DNA from 2 places in the Cobetia sp. 3AK genome. Region 2 is predicted to be linked to the other one. Evidence: predicted binding sites of a transcription regulator. Region 2 holds the regulator's gene; the other holds the start of a gene.
The links. The regulator PhoB, encoded in region 2, activates phosphate uptake and scavenging genes when phosphate is short. The targets are predictions, from matches to a motif close to TGTCATANNNNTGTCANA.
Positions count from the first base shown of each region.

Region 1: the regulator PhoB is predicted to act here: its motif matches at 2,304-2,321, upstream of QD228_RS14605 (glycosyltransferase family 1 protein).

Region 1 covers NZ_JARWKR010000011.1:34,855-42,694, forward strand. The annotation lists gene QD228_RS14595 (acyltransferase) at 207-1,109, shown strand; gene QD228_RS14600 (LysM peptidoglycan-binding domain-containing protein) at 1,096-2,046, shown strand; gene QD228_RS14605 (glycosyltransferase family 1 protein) at 2,385-3,542, shown strand; gene QD228_RS14610 (phosphatase PAP2 family protein) at 3,514-4,065, shown strand; gene QD228_RS14615 (alpha-ketoglutarate-dependent dioxygenase AlkB) at 4,141-4,902, shown strand; gene QD228_RS14620 (LysR family transcriptional regulator) at 4,894-5,817, opposite strand; gene QD228_RS14625 (CoA transferase subunit A) at 6,245-6,946, shown strand; gene QD228_RS14630 (3-oxoacid CoA-transferase subunit B) at 7,039-7,701, shown strand.
Region 2 covers NZ_JARWKR010000006.1:87,628-95,467, reverse strand. The annotation lists gene phoU (phosphate signaling complex protein PhoU) at 1-224, shown strand, start outside; gene cysZ (sulfate transporter CysZ) at 411-1,139, shown strand; gene phoR (phosphate regulon sensor histidine kinase PhoR) at 1,245-2,540, opposite strand; gene phoB (phosphate regulon transcriptional regulator PhoB) at 2,548-3,237, opposite strand; gene ubiA (4-hydroxybenzoate octaprenyltransferase) at 3,465-4,346, opposite strand; gene QD228_RS10135 (chorismate lyase) at 4,377-5,024, opposite strand; gene QD228_RS10130 (FAD-dependent oxidoreductase) at 5,176-6,360, shown strand; gene QD228_RS10125 (HU family DNA-binding protein) at 6,635-6,910, shown strand; gene QD228_RS10120 (hypothetical protein) at 7,089-7,445, shown strand; gene QD228_RS10115 (DUF2780 domain-containing protein) at 7,529-7,840, opposite strand, start outside.

The DNA.
Region 1 (7,840 bases), on a different contig from region 2:
GATGGCCGAGTGCCATGTCAGGCCTTCCCTTGCACCGGCCGACAGGAAAGTCGGCGCGCGAATGACACCACAGCTCACGAACCGCCACCATTCGACATCAGATGCGTACGGTTTGCGCAACGTCGAGTTGCTGTCCTCCACGCAAGCGGGGTGGGTTTCCTGTCACGGGTGAATTAGGATGGCGCGATCTGCTGAAGGAGTCGTTCATGTCGAGTATCAGAGGCGTCATCAGCCTGTTGTTTCTGATCATCAATACCCTGTTCTGGTCGGTACCGCTGTACCTGCTGGCATTGCTCAAGCTGCTCAGCCCGTCCCGTCGTCTGCAGCTTCATCTTCTCGAAGGGCTGAACCGTCTCGCCATGGGGTGGATCGGCACCAACAATCTGTGGATTCGCGCCTGGATACGCCCCCATTGGCAGGTCAACGTGCCGGACGCCCTGAAGGATGGCTCCGCCAGGCGACGCTGGTGGCTGGTGATCTCCAACCACCGCAGCTGGACGGATATCTTCGTGCTGCAGTATGCATTGCATCATCGCACGCCCATGCCCAAGTTCTTTCTCAAGCGCGAGTTGATCTGGGTCCCCGTCATCGGCCTGGCCTGGTGGGCGCTGGAATTCCCCTTCATGCGCCGCTACAGCCGTGAACGACTGGCCAATGACCCGCGCCTGGCGGAACGCGACCGTGCCGCGACACGCCGCATCTGTGAGCGAGCGGGCCAGTCGCCCATGTCGATCTTCAACTTCGTGGAAGGCACGCGCTTCACGTCAGGCAAGCATGATCAACAGCAAAGCCCGTACACTCATCTGCTCAGGCCGCGCGCCGGCGGCAGCGCTCAGGTGATCAGCATTCTCGGCGACCGCCTGTCAGGCATACTCGACGCCACGCTGGACTATCGTCACGCCAGCGCGAGCTTCTGGGAGTTTCTGTGTGGCAAGGGGGGAGATATCCATCTGGATATCGTGCAACGCCCGGTGGAACCCTGGATGCTGAACGGGGATTATCATGCGGACGCTGCCTACCGCGAACGGTTTCAGCAATGGCTCAATCAGGTCTGGAAGGACAAGGATGCCCGACTGTCACGTGCAGGACACGACATTGAACAACTCTGACATGCCTCACGAGCCGCTGGGCGCTGTGCGCCTGGCCGTGGGCGACATCTCGACATTTCTCCACAGGACATCTCGCGCGCCGCTGCGGCTACTGGCGTGGCTGAGCCTGGCACTGTGGCTGACAGGCTGCGCCACCGGCAGCTACTCCGGCTCACCGGCAGGCCAATGGATCACGATCCAGAAGGGCGACACCCTGGGGCAGATCGCACGCGACGCTGACATTCCCCTGTTGCGCCTCACCCGCTTCAACCCCGGCGTCAAGATCCGTGACCTCAAGGTCGGGCAGCGCATCCTGGTGCCCACCGCGCGTGAGCGTGCCCCCTCCGGTGGCCCCTATCGCTATCAGCTGCGCCCCGGGGACACCTACTCGAAGATAGGCCGTTACTTCGGAGCCAATCCTCAGCGCATCCAGACCGCCAACCCGGGGCTTCCCCCCAATGACCTGAAAGTCGGCACCCTGATCTCGGTTCCCCTCAATGGTGGCCCCAGCCGAAGCGCTTCCAATGCGCGTGCCAGCGGCGGCAGTCTCGTGGCACGCCCGGATCCGGGTCCGCTGAAGAAGCCGCGTCAATCGTGGCGCTGGCCTGCCGCCGGCGAAGTCATCAGCGAATTCGGCACCAACCGCAATGGCCAACTGGCCCCGATGCGGATTCGCACGGCCAGCAATGGGGTCGCCAGCGCGCCGGCCAGCGGTGAAGTCCGCTTTGCCGACAACATGCGGCAATTGGGCAATGTGGTCATCCTCCACCATTCAGGCAATCTGCAGAGCGTATTGGCGCAGTGTGGAGAGATACTGGTCAAGGTCGGTCAGCAGGTCACGTCGGGCACCCCGCTGTGTCGCGTGGCACGTCGCAATGACGGTCAGCCTGAACTGCTCTTCGACGTGCGCCATGGCGGCAAGCCGATCAATCCACGCGAGCTGCTCGAGAAACGCTGAAACTGGGGCTGCCGGCCTCACTGGCGAGCCCTTCAGGGGCTCGCCTTGCCAAACGAGCGTCGGGCATGCCTCGCCCACGGCGTCCTTCATGCCGCGCCTGTCGCCCCCGCGTCAGTTTCGGCCAGCGTGATTGATCTTTGAGCTGTAACCTGTGACCGCCTTGAATCCGCTGCCTCCTGGCAGCATTGCCTGCTGGAGATTGCCCGCGGGAGATTGCCCGCTGGAGTGACCGCGGCTGCAACGACACCTGCGTGGGGTGTCATCACTTCGTCACCTCGCTGTTATGCAGGCGTCACTCCCATGGCCAATACTTCGTTCAAAGGTCATCAGGAGCCGTCATGGAGCGTATCGCCTTTGTCAGTGAAACCTGGCACCCGGAAATCAATGGCGTGGCTCACACGCTGAGCCATCTGTGCGATCAACTCATCACGCGGGGCTGCGAGCTGCAGCTCGTGCGGCCCGCACCCCGCGACGGCAGTCATGAACCACGAGTCGCGCAGGAGCTACAGGTACGCGGCTTCCGTCTTCCGGGCTATGACACCGTCCAGATCGGCGCCCCTGCCCTGAGACGGCTGACGGCGCTGTGGCGCCAGCATCCGCCCTCCGTCATCTACATCGCCACCGAAGGACCGCTGGGGGTCAGTGCCCTGATGGTCGCGCGTCGCCTCGGCGTGCCCGTGGTGGCAGGCTTTCATACCAATTTCGACCAGTACAGCACCCACTATCATCTCAGGGCATTACGCCCCCTGGTACGTCAGGGGCTGAAGCACTTCCACAATGCCGCCAACCTGACACTGGTCCCGACACGCACCCAGGCCGCCACTCTCGCGCAACAGGGTTTCAAGCATGTCCGGGTCGTGGGACGCGGGCTGGATTGTCAGCGCTTCTCGCCCGTTCATCGCAGTGAAGCGCTGCGTCGCCAGTGGGGCGTCGGCCCTCAGCAGCCCGTCGCGCTGCATGTCGGCCGCCTGGCGGCGGAAAAGAACATCGAGCTGTTGATTCGCAGCTACGAGGCCATGCAGGCCGTGCAGCCGGATATCGCGCTGGTACTGGTGGGCGATGGCCCGCTGCGCGAACGCCTTGAGCAACGCCTGCCGGAGGCGATCTTCGCCGGCTTCCAGACCGGCGAGGCGCTGGCTGCCCATTACGCCAGTGCCGACCTGTTCCTGTTCCCCTCGCTGTCGGAGACCTTCGGCAACGTGGTACTGGAAGCCATGGCCAGTGGATTGGCCGTGGTGGCCTTCGACTACGCGGCCGCTGCGGAAGTGATCCGCGATGACCACCAGGGGTTGCTGGCCCCCTGCACCCAGCCGGACAGATTCATCGAACAGGCAGTGGAAGTCTGCCAGCGACCAGCGCGTATCGCACGTCTCGGAAGAGCGGCCCGTGTACGCGTCGAGCCCATGGCCTGGAGCCAGGTCGCCGAGCATTTTCTTGCCTGTCTACGCCTCGCCGAGGAGAAGCCCGATGCACGATCGCAGCCTTCCCGTCTTTGAGCGACTCGACCTGCTGGAGTGGCGGCTGTGTCGCCAGGTAGCACGTCTGGCGCTGTATCGGCCGATCCTGACCCTCTTTCGCGTGGTCTCGCGCCTCGGTGACTGGCCCGTCTGGTTGCTGCTGACACTCAGCCTGCCCTTCCATCACGTGCAAGGTGGCTGGTTGATGCTGGAATTCGGACTGGCGGCGGGGGCCGGCGCCCTTTTGTATCGCGCCCTCAAGACCCGGCTGTGCCGGGAACGCCCCTTCATCACCTTCACGACCATCCAATGCACCATGCCACCGCTGGATCGCTACAGCTTTCCAAGTGGCCATACACTGCATGCGGTGCTGTTTGCCAGCCTGACGGCTCAGCAGCTGCCGGAACTGGCCATTCTCGTCACGCCGCTTGCCATGTTGATCGCGCTTTCCCGCGTGATCCTGGGACTGCATTACGTCAGTGACGTACTGGCGGGGGCGCTGCTGGGACTCGGGCTGGCTGAAGTGGCCATTCTGAGTCTTGAGTCCCTGACAGGACTCTGAGCCCAGTGCACGCTCTGTCGGCGGCAGGCCACCTTCGACTTGCCGACAGTCAATTCGCTCTGGCAAGCTCGCCTCATGACGATATCCTCCGAGGCCGGCGACCTGTTCGCCACGCATCCTCAACACGCCCCTTCCCGCACCCCGCCAAGCGGACAGCGACCGGCCGGCCTGCCGGACGACTGGCAGACACTGGCCCATGGCTGGTATCGCCATCCGCTGCACCCGCTCTATCTCAAGCCAACCGCTCTGACTCCCCTGCAGGCCGACCAGGCACTGGTCACGCTGGATACCACGCTCGACTGGCAGCGGCCGAGCTTGAGCGTGCATGGCAAGACGCATCCCATCCCTCGCCGTCAGGTATGGATGGGGGACGCCGGGGCTCGCTATCGCTATTCCGGCAGCCTGTTCGAGCCAGCGCCATGGCGTCCGATGGCCTGGCATCTGGGGGAGCTTGCCCGTCACGCCATCAACCGCGAGCTGAGCGCGCAGCCGGGGCAGGAACGCCATATCGACCAGCACTTCAACAGCCTGCTGGCCAATCGCTACGCCGATGGCAATGACCGCATGGGCTGGCATAGTGACAATGAACCGGAGCTTGGCGACCGCCCCATCGTGCTGGCCCTGTCACTGGGACGAGAGCGGCCCCTGCGCTTCAAGGGACATCCCCGCAGCCCCTACGCACAGGACCCCGCCTTCAACCTGTGGCTGCCCCATGGCTCATTGCTGGTGATGGGGCGCGGCTGTCAGGACCGACTGCATCACGCCCTGCCGCCACGCAAGCTCGAGGGCGTGCGCATCAGCCTGACCTACCGACAGCTATTGACGGCGTCACGCTAGATCCTCATCAGGCACGGGCGGCGGCGAGACGGGATAGCGGGCCCGCAGAGTGTCCAGCATCGCCTGGACCGCGACCGACAGCTCATGACGGCCGCGGCGAATCACGCCGACACGTTGCTCGATGACCGGCCCTTCCAGCCCCAGGCACCGACATCCCAGCGCTGACATCTGATCGGCGCTCATCGCCGGTACCGCGCTGACGCCAAGTCCCTCTGCCACCATACGTCCGCAGGTCACCAGCTGATGGGTCTCGAAGGCGACGGTGAGCTTGAGTCCCGCCTCTGCCAGGCGCCGCTCCAGCATGTGTCGCACGCCCGAGGGACGTTGCAGGGTGATGAAATCCTCTTCCAGCAGCTGATCCCAATGGATGGTCTCGGGAGCGCCCTGCAACAGGGCGTGCCCCTCGGGAATGATCGCGATGTAGCGATCCTCGAAGAGTGATTCGAAGACAAGGTCCTCGCGTACCCCGGGATCAAAACAGATCCCCAGTTCCACGCGCCCATCGGTGACACGCTCCACGACTTCCTCGGCGATCACGTCATTGACCTCGATGGTGATCTCCGGGTACTGCCGTCGAAAATCCGCCAGTACTCCTGGCAGCAGATTCCCGGCGAAAGTCGGCATGGCAGCCAGTGCCACACGCCCGCGTCCGAGACTGAATCGCTGGCGCATCTCGTCCTCAGCATGCTCCCAATCCGACAGTATCCTGCGAGCCAGCGGGAAGAAGGCCCGTCCTTCCGGCGTCAGGCTGACCTGTCGAGTGGAACGCTGGAACAGACGCCCACCCAACGACTCCTCCAGATTCTTGACGGCCAGCGACAATGCCGGCTGGGAAAGATGCACCAACGTGCCCGCTTCCACGAAGGACAGGGTTCTGGCCACTGCGACAAAGGCTTTCAACTGTTTCAAGGTCATGCGGCATCCTTCCTGTGGGGTCCCTGGGGGACGCGCCTTGAGATGACATTCGGGGAAACAGGCTCAACCCGTCGCCGGGAGACCCGTCGGCCTCTACACCATTGGTCCAAGGTGACCAGAGCCGCTTGCGCAGCCTTGCACCGCGAGTCGTCCAGTCTTGTCGTGCATATCCGCCGCTGACCCGCACCACAGGCGGATCTGTGCAGGAAACCAGCGGGCAAGGCGATATCGTACTGCCCCAAGACTCTTCATGAAAACTTATCAATGGATAGAAAAAACAAACTTATCAAATATATACAGCCACCAGATTGTCGGCAATGATGCACTCAAGCCTTTGCCAGACGCCTGCCCCAGGCGCCGGCCACGGAAGATGAGCAACGACTCATCACCGTCTAAACGACTACACAAGATGCTCAAGGAGAACTTCATGGCAGGATTCAACAAGGTAGTGACCCGCTACGCCGATGCCATGGCGGGCCTGGAAGACGGCATGACGGTGATCGCCGGCGGATTCGGACTCTGCGGTATTCCCGAGAACCTGATCCAGGAGATCAAGCATCGTGGCGTGAAGGACCTGACCGTCGTCTCCAACAACTGCGGCGTGGACGGCTTCGGGTTGGGCATCTTGCTGGAAGATCGCCAGATCAAGACCATGATCGCCTCCTACGTCGGCGAGAACGCCCTGTTCGAGCGCCAGCTGCTGGACGGAGAGCTCGAGGTCATCCTGACCCCCCAGGGCACGCTGGCCGAGAAGATGCGCGCCGCCGGGGCCGGCATCCCCGCCTTCTTCACCGCGACCGGCTACGGGACGCCCATCGGAGAAGGCAAGGAAGTCCGCGAATTCGACGGTCGCCCTTATATTCTCGAGGAAGCCATCAAGGGTGACTTCGCCATCGTCAAGGCGTGGAAGGCCGACCGCTACGGCAATGTCGTCTACCGTCACACGGCACGCAACTTCAACCCGCTGGCCGCAACCGCAGGCAAGATCACCGTGGTCGAAGTCGAAGAGCTGGTGGAACCCGGCGAGCTGGACCCGGCCGAGATCCACACTCCGGGCATCTATGTCGACCGCGTCATCAAGGGCAGCTTCGAGAAGCGCATCGAGAAACGGACCGTTCGCTCGCGTTGAGCCAAGGCTCCGCCTGCATCCGTTTTCTCGCGACGACACTCCCCGACACGGCAAGGCGTCACCTCGATGGCGCTTCAGACAAGGAATACATCATGGCTTTGACACGCGAACAGATGGCCCAGCGAGTGGCACAGGAAATCCAGGACGGCTCCTACGTCAATCTGGGCATCGGCATTCCGACCCTGGTCGCCAACTACATCCCGGATGGCATCGACGTGATGCTGCAGTCCGAGAACGGCCTGCTTGGCATGGGACGCTATCCCTATGACGACGAGGTCGACGCCGACATGATCAATGCCGGCAAGGAAACCGTGACCGCCATCGATGGCGCCGCCATCTTCGATTCCGCCGAATCCTTCGCGATGATTCGCGGCGGGCACGTCGATCTGACGGTACTCGGCGCCTTCGAGGTGGACGTGAACGGCAACATCGCCAGCTGGATGATCCCCGGCAAGCTGGTGAAAGGCATGGGCGGCGCCATGGATCTGGTGGCGGGTGCCGAGAACATCATCTGCACCATGACCCACGCCTCCAAGCATGGTGAGTCCAAGCTGCTCAGCCAGTGTGAGCTGCCATTGACCGGTGCCGGCTGCATTCGCCGTGTCCTGACCGACCTGGCCTTCCTCGAGATCAAGGACGGTGCATTCCACCTGCTGGAACGCGCGCCAGGCGTCAGTGTCGAGGAGATACAGCGCCTGACCGCAGGCAAGCTCATCGTGCCCGACAACGTCCCCGAGATGCAGCTGGACGCCTGAGACGACCCAGATGCATCGCTTGACACTCCATCTCTCCGGCGATGATGGGCGCATCATCGCCGCTCTCCGAGAGTCTTGATGGTTGCAAGACCATCCACCGGCAGCGCTGCCATCGCTGCCGGTTTTTTTATCTCTTTCC
Region 2 (7,840 bases):
ACCTGGAATACCAGAGTGCGATGCGTTCGCTGATGACCTTCATGATGGAAGACGCGCGCCAGATCACCCCGGTGCTCAACGTGATGTGGATTCTGCGTGCGCTGGAGCGTATCGGGGATCACGCCGACAACCTCGCCGAGTACGTCATCTTCCTGGTCAAGGGCGTGGACGTGCGTCACACCGACACCCATGACCTCCAGCCGCAGGATCTCGACAAGCCCTGACGTGCAGGCCCCTTCCCCGGGGCCTGACGCCTGTCTGCCGATGACGCCCCGCCTCTGTCCCGCCGACGGAGTGCGGGGCGTCTGCCATTCGATGCGCCGACAGCTGCGTGGGGCGGGTGGTAGTGCTAGGGTGTGGCTCCGGCCGCCTGAGGGCAGCCGCCTTTCACGAGATGACGAGGACGTCGCATGATTGATGCCGTATCGGCGCTGGTCCGCGGGACCCGCATGGTCTATACCCCCGGGCTACGCCGTTTCGTGTTCGTACCACTGGCGATCAACCTGGTGCTCTACAGTGCCACGCTGTGGCTGTTGTTCAGCCAGTTCGAGGGCTGGATCGATTACTGGATGCTCAAGGTGCCCAGCTGGCTGGAATGGCTGAGCTGGTTGATCTGGCCGGTGCTGGTGCTGAGTCTGTTGCTGGCGGTGTTCTTCACCTTCAGCCTGGTGACCAATCTGATCGCGGCGCCGTTCTACGGCATTCTGGCCGAGAAGGTCGAGCATCGACTGGATGGCACCTTGATCGAGGATGAGCGTGGCCTGGTGAAGATCGGGATCGACTCGCTGGGGCGCGAGATGGCCAAACTGGGTTACTTCATTCCCCGCATGATCGCGCTGTTCATTCTCGGCTTCATTCCGGGCCTGAATCTGCTCTCACCGCTGCTGTGGGGGCTGTTCTCGGCCTGGAGCATGGCGATCCAGTATCTGGACTATCCGATGGACAACCATCAGGTCAGCTTCGGTGACATGAAGCAGCGTCTCAAGGCGCGCTGGTGGCCGTCACTGACCTTCGGTGGTGCCGTGTTCGTGCTGACGCTGGTGCCCTTGGCCAACCTGCTGTTCATTCCCGGGGCCGTGGCGGGTGCCGTCCTGATGTGGCAGAGCCACTACCGACAGCTGCCTGCACCGCGCCGCTGAGCCAGGCTTTATCGCGAGCGTTGACGAACGCAGATACCACGACGCCCCGCCGTGACCTCATGCAGAGGGCGCGGCGGGGCGTTCGTGTCAGTGGGGCTGCAACCGTCAGGCAGTCGTCGCGCAGCGGCGTTCCACCGGGAAATGACAACGGAAGCGTGCGCCCTCGCCGGGCAGGCTGTCGATCTCCAGGCGGCCCTGATGGCGGATCAGCACATGCTTGACGATGGCCAGCCCCAGCCCGGTGCCACCAGTGGCGGTGCTGCGTCCCTTGTCGATGCGATAGAAGCGCTCCGTCAGGCGCGGTAGATGCACGGGATCAATGCCGTCACCGTCATCCTCCACCTCGACCATCACGCCCTCGCTGGTGCTCTGGCAGCGCAGCGTGATGTGGCAGTCTTCCGGCGTGTAACGCACCGCATTGAAGACCAGATTCGAGATCGCGCTTCTCAGCTCCTGCTCCTCACCCATCAGGGCCAGTCCGGGCTCGACCTCCACCGTGATGACATGCCGCTCCTTCGAGAGGCCTTCGGCATCTTCCCGGATACGCGTCAGCAGCTGCGCCATGTCGATGCGACGTCCTTCGCCCGACAGCTCGTCGGTCTCCAGGCGCGACAGGGTCAGCAGATCCTCGACGAGGTGCTGCATGCGGTCGGTCTGACTCTGCATCTGTCCCAGGCCACGCTGCCAGCGCGGGGGCAGGTCATCGGCATAGTCGGAATAGGTCTCGAGGTAGCCGGCCAGTACCGTCAGCGGCGTGCGCAGCTCATGGGAGACATTGGCCACGAAATCGCGGCGCATTTCCTCGAGACGGTAGAGACGGGTGACATCGCGCACCATCACCAGGCGCTCGTTGTCACCGAACAGGGTGATGGAGATCTGCAGGGTCAGGTTGTCGGAGAGCGGCGATTGCAGGGTCAGCGGCTCACGATAGGCCAGCCGATTGAAGTAATCGATGAACACGGGGTCACGCAGATAGTTGGTGACGTGCTGGCCGCGGTCGTGACTGGCCTTGAGGCCGATCAACTGCTCGGCAGCGCTGTTCCACCACTCCATGTCGCCGTGATTGTCGAGCATCACCAGGCCATCGCGCATCGCTTCCGAGGATTCCTGGATGCGATTGAGGATGCTGCGCAGTCGCTCCTGTGCCTGACGCTGACCCTTCTGGTAGCGATACAGACGATCGAGCAGATCCCCCCAGACGCCATCGCCGGGCGGCGGCTCTTCATGGGGGTTGGTGATCAGCCAGGTGTAGAGGCTCTTGAGGTGCTTGAGATGGACGAACAGGTACAGCGCCAGCCCCAGCGCCAGGCCCCAGCCCAGCAGGCCGAGCAGTCCGCCGACCAGCCCGAAGCCGCCCGCCAGATAGCCCAGCCGCCATAGCTCGTTCGTCCAGTAGCGCATCCGCGTCTCAGGCCTGGGCGCTGAAGCGATAACCGGTACCGCGGACGGTCTGGATCAAGTGCTGATGCCCCTCGCCCAGCGCCTTGCGCAGACGACGAATGTGCACGTCCACGGTGCGCTCCTCGACATAGACATTGCCGCCCCAGACCTGATCCAGCAGCTGGCTGCGGGTGTAGGCGCGCTCCTGATGGGTCATGAAGAACTGCAGCAGGCGGTATTCGGTGGGGCCGACCTCCAGGGAGTTGCCGTGTGCGGTCACGCGGTGGCTGGCGGGGTCGAGCATCAGACCCTCGACTTCCACCGACTCCTCGACGCCCTTGGGCGTGGTGCGGCGCAGCACGGCCTTGAGGCGTGCCACCAGCTCGCGTGGCGAGAAGGGCTTGGTGATGTAATCGTCCGCCCCGGCCTCGAGCCCCTGGATCTTGTTGTCTTCCTCGCCCTTGGCGGTGAGCAGGATGATCGGCAGCTCCGCCGTGGTCTCGTCACGCTTGAGGCGGCGCGCCAGTTCCAGCCCGCTGGTGCCGGGCATCATCCAGTCCAGCAACAGCAGATCGGGCTTTTCATCGACGACGATGGCGTGGGCGTCCTGGGCATTGTCGGCCTCCAGCACGCGGTAATCCGCCATTTCCAGGGCGACGGCGATCATCTCGCGTATCGAGGATTCGTCGTCGACAATCAGTACGGTCTTGGAGCTCATCGCTAGATCCCATGCAGCAGTCGGCGCACGCGCCAGAATGACAAGTCGATGACGATTACAACCTGCTTATATGACAGTGAGATGACAATCGCCAGCTTGGCAGCTTGCCGCCCGGCTTGCCAGTGAGTCCCTCAACTCTCTCAAGGCGTGAATGTCACGCCTCGCCGCATGAGGAAGATCGCTGGCAGACCGGATGAGGACGCGGGCCCGTTGGCCGGAAAGAGGGATCAAGCAGCTGGCCAGGTCGCCAGCGCGATGCCCGCGAAGATCAGCAGGCCGGACCAGTGGTTGTTGAGAAATGCCTGGAAGCAGGGGCCACGCTCCCGCTCGCGAATCAGGCGCTGCTGCCAGACGAACGTCACGGCCGCCGCGGCCAGCCCCAGCCAGTAGAAGCCGCCCAGCGCCAGGTGCAGGCCGATGCCGATCAACACCGCCAGCATGCCCAGCTGCAGCAGACCGATCATCAGCGTGTCGGCGCGGCCGAACAGCACGGCGGTGGACTTGATGCCGACCTTGAGGTCGTCATTGCGATCGACCATCGCATAGGCGGTGTCGTAGGCCACCGTCCACATCAGATTGGCCGCGAACAGCCACCAGCCATAGGTCGGCACCTCCTCAAGCGTCGCCGCGAAGGCCATCGGAATCGCCCAGCCGAAGGCGGCACCCAGCACCACCTGCGGCAGATGATGAAAGCGCTTCATGAACGGATAGCTGGCCGCCAGCAGCACGGCGACGATCGACAGCAGCACCGTGGTCAGGTTGGTGAAGCACACCAGCACGAAGGCGGCCGCGACCAGCACACCGAACAGGGTCAGCGCCTCGCGCTCCGTGATGCGTCCTGAGGTCAGCGGGCGATCCCGGGTGCGTTCGACATGCTTGTCCCAGTGGCGATCCGCGTAGTCGTTGATCACGCAGCCGGCGGCACGCATCAGATAGACGCCAGCCACGAAGATCAGCAGCATATCGCGGTCCGGTAGCCCATCGGCCGCCAGCCACAGGGCCCAGAGGGTCGGCCACATCAGCAGCCAGGTGCCGATGGGGCGGTCCAGACGAGTCAGGGCGAGGTAATCGGCCAGTTTGGACGGGCGGGAAGCGGATGACGCTGACATCAAGACTCCTGATCGAACGGCAGTGGGGAATCAGAGTTCCAGAGCGTGCTGGAACCGAGGGGTGAAACCTTCCTGGACCAGTACCCGGAAGCGACCGTGCGAGAACATCGAGCGGCGCATCCACAGGCTGGCGGTGCGTGCCAGCGGCTGCGTGCTGGCAAGTCTCAGTGGCGCCCGGCTGACATCGATGGCGCTGCGGGTCAGGTCGGGCTGGCGGAACAGCCAATGGCCCAGCGAGCCTTCGCCGAGCGTCGAAAGACGGTGGCCATGGGCCAGGTCCAGCGCCGCCAGCGAGCGCGCGATCACCCAGGGCTCATCGCCATGACACAGGGCCACTTCGCGCCGCCAGACATGGCGTCGTGGCGCGATACCCAGCATCCGCGCCTCATCCCGCCGGGCAGGGCCGGTGTCCTGCAGCAGCAGGCGCACGCGCAGCCCCTGACCATCGAGCATGCGCATGGCGTGATCGAGACGCTGGGTCAGCGAGTCGCTGGAGGACAGCCATGGCCACCAGCCGGCCGGCATGACGCCTTGCAGGCTCGCGGCGGGCTGCCAGTGGCGGCGGACCGCCGAGTCCATCGCTCTCTGGTGAGCGCAGGGAGTGCTGAGTTCCGAGCGAGACATGGCCCGGATGGCGATCTTGCCGGCAAACGCTGCCGAGTGGGAGTGACAGACCACGATGAATTCCCTGTCAGGATGACAAGTGGCGAGTCTAGCACGCCCGAACCGCAAGGCCTGCAGCGTGAGCATGCCCGCGCCAGTGGCAGGCTGGTATGCTGGGGCCCGACTACCCTCTTTTCCTCTCGGATCGATCTCAGGAGATGGCGCCATGCGCGACCCTCGTACCCTTGTCATCATCGGCACCGGCATGGCCGGCATTGGCCTGGCGCGTGCCCTGCGTGCGCGTGACAAGGACAGTCGACTGATCCTGGTCAGTCAGGACAGTGGCCACGATTACGCCAAGCCTCTGCTGTCCACCGCCTTTGCCAAGGGCATGAGCGCCCGGGCATTGGCACGGCAGACCTCCGTGGCCCTGGTGGATGAACTGGACGCCGAGCTGCGCACCCATCAGCGAGTGACGAGCATCGATACCCACGCGCGACAGGTCTGGCTGGGCGAGGAATGCCTGGCCTATGACGAACTGGTGCTGGCACTCGGTGCCGCGCCGCGGCGACCCTTCCCCATCGATGACTCGGTCGGCTCGCGCGTGATGAGCATCAATGATCTCGATGACTACGCCGCCTTCAGCGCCACGCTGACGGCAGCGCGTGAGGCGGGGGAGAGTGGCCGTGTCGTGATCGTCGGTGCCGGTCTGGTGGGGTGTGAATACGCCAATGACCTGAAAGCCGCAGGACATGAGGTCACCTTGGTCGCGGCGGAAGACACTCCGCTGGATGGCTTGCTTCCCCAGGCGCTCGGCCAGCGACTTGGCAAGGCCTTCGATGCCATCGGCGTGCGTCGGCTGCAAGGAGAGATGGTCGAGACCATCACCGCCGGCAAGGCAACGCAGGCGCCCGTCAGTGTGGTGCTGCAGAGTGGTCATGCGGTGGAGGGCTCGCTGGTGCTGCTGGCCACGGGGCTCGCGCCACGCATCAAGCTGGCACAGGGCGCGGGGTTGAGTGCTGGTGGGGACGGCATCCGCGTCGATCGTCACCTTGCCACCTCCCGGCCGCATGTCTGGGCGCTGGGAGACTGCGCCAGTGTCGAAGGGGTCAATGCCATGTACGTGCAGCCCCTGCAGGCCGCGGCTCGGGTGCTGGCCGCCAATCTGTGCGGCGAGGCGGTCGAGCTCGACTGGAAGGCCTGGCCCGTGCTGGTCAAGACACCGGCGCTGCCCATCGTGGCCTACCCGCCTCGGACGGCCGTGGCGCGCTGGGACATCACGGGCGAGGGAGATGATCTCGATGCACGCGCTCTCGATGCGAACGAACGCTTGATTGGATATGCGTTGACAGGCGCCTCCGTTCGCAGGAAAGTCGAGCTGGCGCGGCAGGCACCGCCGTTGCTAGGCTAGGCGATGCCATGGCCGATGGTCGCAGACCCCTTGAAGCCAGCGTAGTCAGGCACGATAGTGAAGTTTCCGTCACAGAGCGTCAGGCGAGAATCAGGGACGACGTGTTACCGGTGACGTTCACCCCGAGAAAGGGGGACCCGGTATCGCATCGCCCAAGCGCCATGCAATGCCAGCAAGTGCAGCAACATCCGTGCAAGAACAACATCCGTGCAAGAACAACAATGAATCGGCGGCTGAGCCGCCCGTGCAGAATGCCAAACCAGGAGGGCTTTTCATGCGCAAGCCAGAACTCGCTGCGGCCATCGCCGAGCGTGCGGATCTGTCCAAGGACAAGGCTAGTCAGGTGTTGAACGTGATTCTCGACGAGATCACCCACACGGTCGCCAAGGGCAACGATGTTTCATTGATTGGTTTTGGCTCCTTCACGGTGCGTCAGCGTGCAGCGCGTACCGGCAAGAACCCCCAGACAGGCAAACCCCTGACCATCCCGGCCAGCAAGACAGTGGCCTTCAAGCCGGGCAAGTCATTGAAGGATGCGGTGACCAAGTAAGTCTGGTCCACGCCGCCGCGCCCCTGCTGGCGTGGCGGCCCGCCATGCTTGCCCGATGTCAGTATCGATGCCACCGGCTCCGCCACTCGGGCCCGGTGGCATTTTGTCATGGACGGTATCGATGGCTGTTCGCGGCTGACCGCTTGACCGTGCCGCCTCTCAAGGAAGGATTGACGCCATGAAGCTCAAGTTGCTGTTGTGGGTACTGGGCCTGCTGCTCAAGCGTGCCTTCCGGCGCGACCCCGAATTTCGCGCTCAGCTCGAGACGCGTTCGCTGGATTGGGGCGTTGCCACGGAGGATCTGAGCATCGCGCGTCATTATCGGATGTCTCGGGAAGGTGTGACCTCCGGCACCGGTCTGCCGGTGGATACGGAGCTTGAGCTGCGCTTCGCGGATGCTGAGAGTGCGGTGGCCTTCCTGCTCAAGCCGTCTCCCAAGGCCTTCTTGAATGGCATGATGGAGCAGCGCGTGCGTCTGGTCGGGGATTCCGCCCAGCTCAATCGTCTGCAGTCATTGCTCAAGCGGATTCGCTGAACCGACGGCCATGCCGTAGTGACCGAAAAAAACGCCCCGCTGATCTGCTCAGCGGGGCGTTTTTCGTGAGGACACGCAAGGTGTCACAGCAGATGCTTGAGGCCCGGGATGCCCTCGATGACCTGGTCGACCACACCATCGCCGGCTTGCTCGCGCGCATAGCTCAGCGTCTCATCGGCCACGCCACGTGCCTGATCCATGTTCAGGTCCAGTCCCATCAGCTTCTGGCCCAGCTCCAGTGCTCCCCCTCCGCTGCCTCCGGTGAATGCACTGACCGCCCCCATCAGGCCGCCCATGAGGCCACCGCCCCCGGACTCGGCGGCTTCCTCGCCAGCGCTGCCGATCAACCCTTCGGCGCCCGGAATGGCCCCCAGCAGTGATGCCGCCGGCCCATC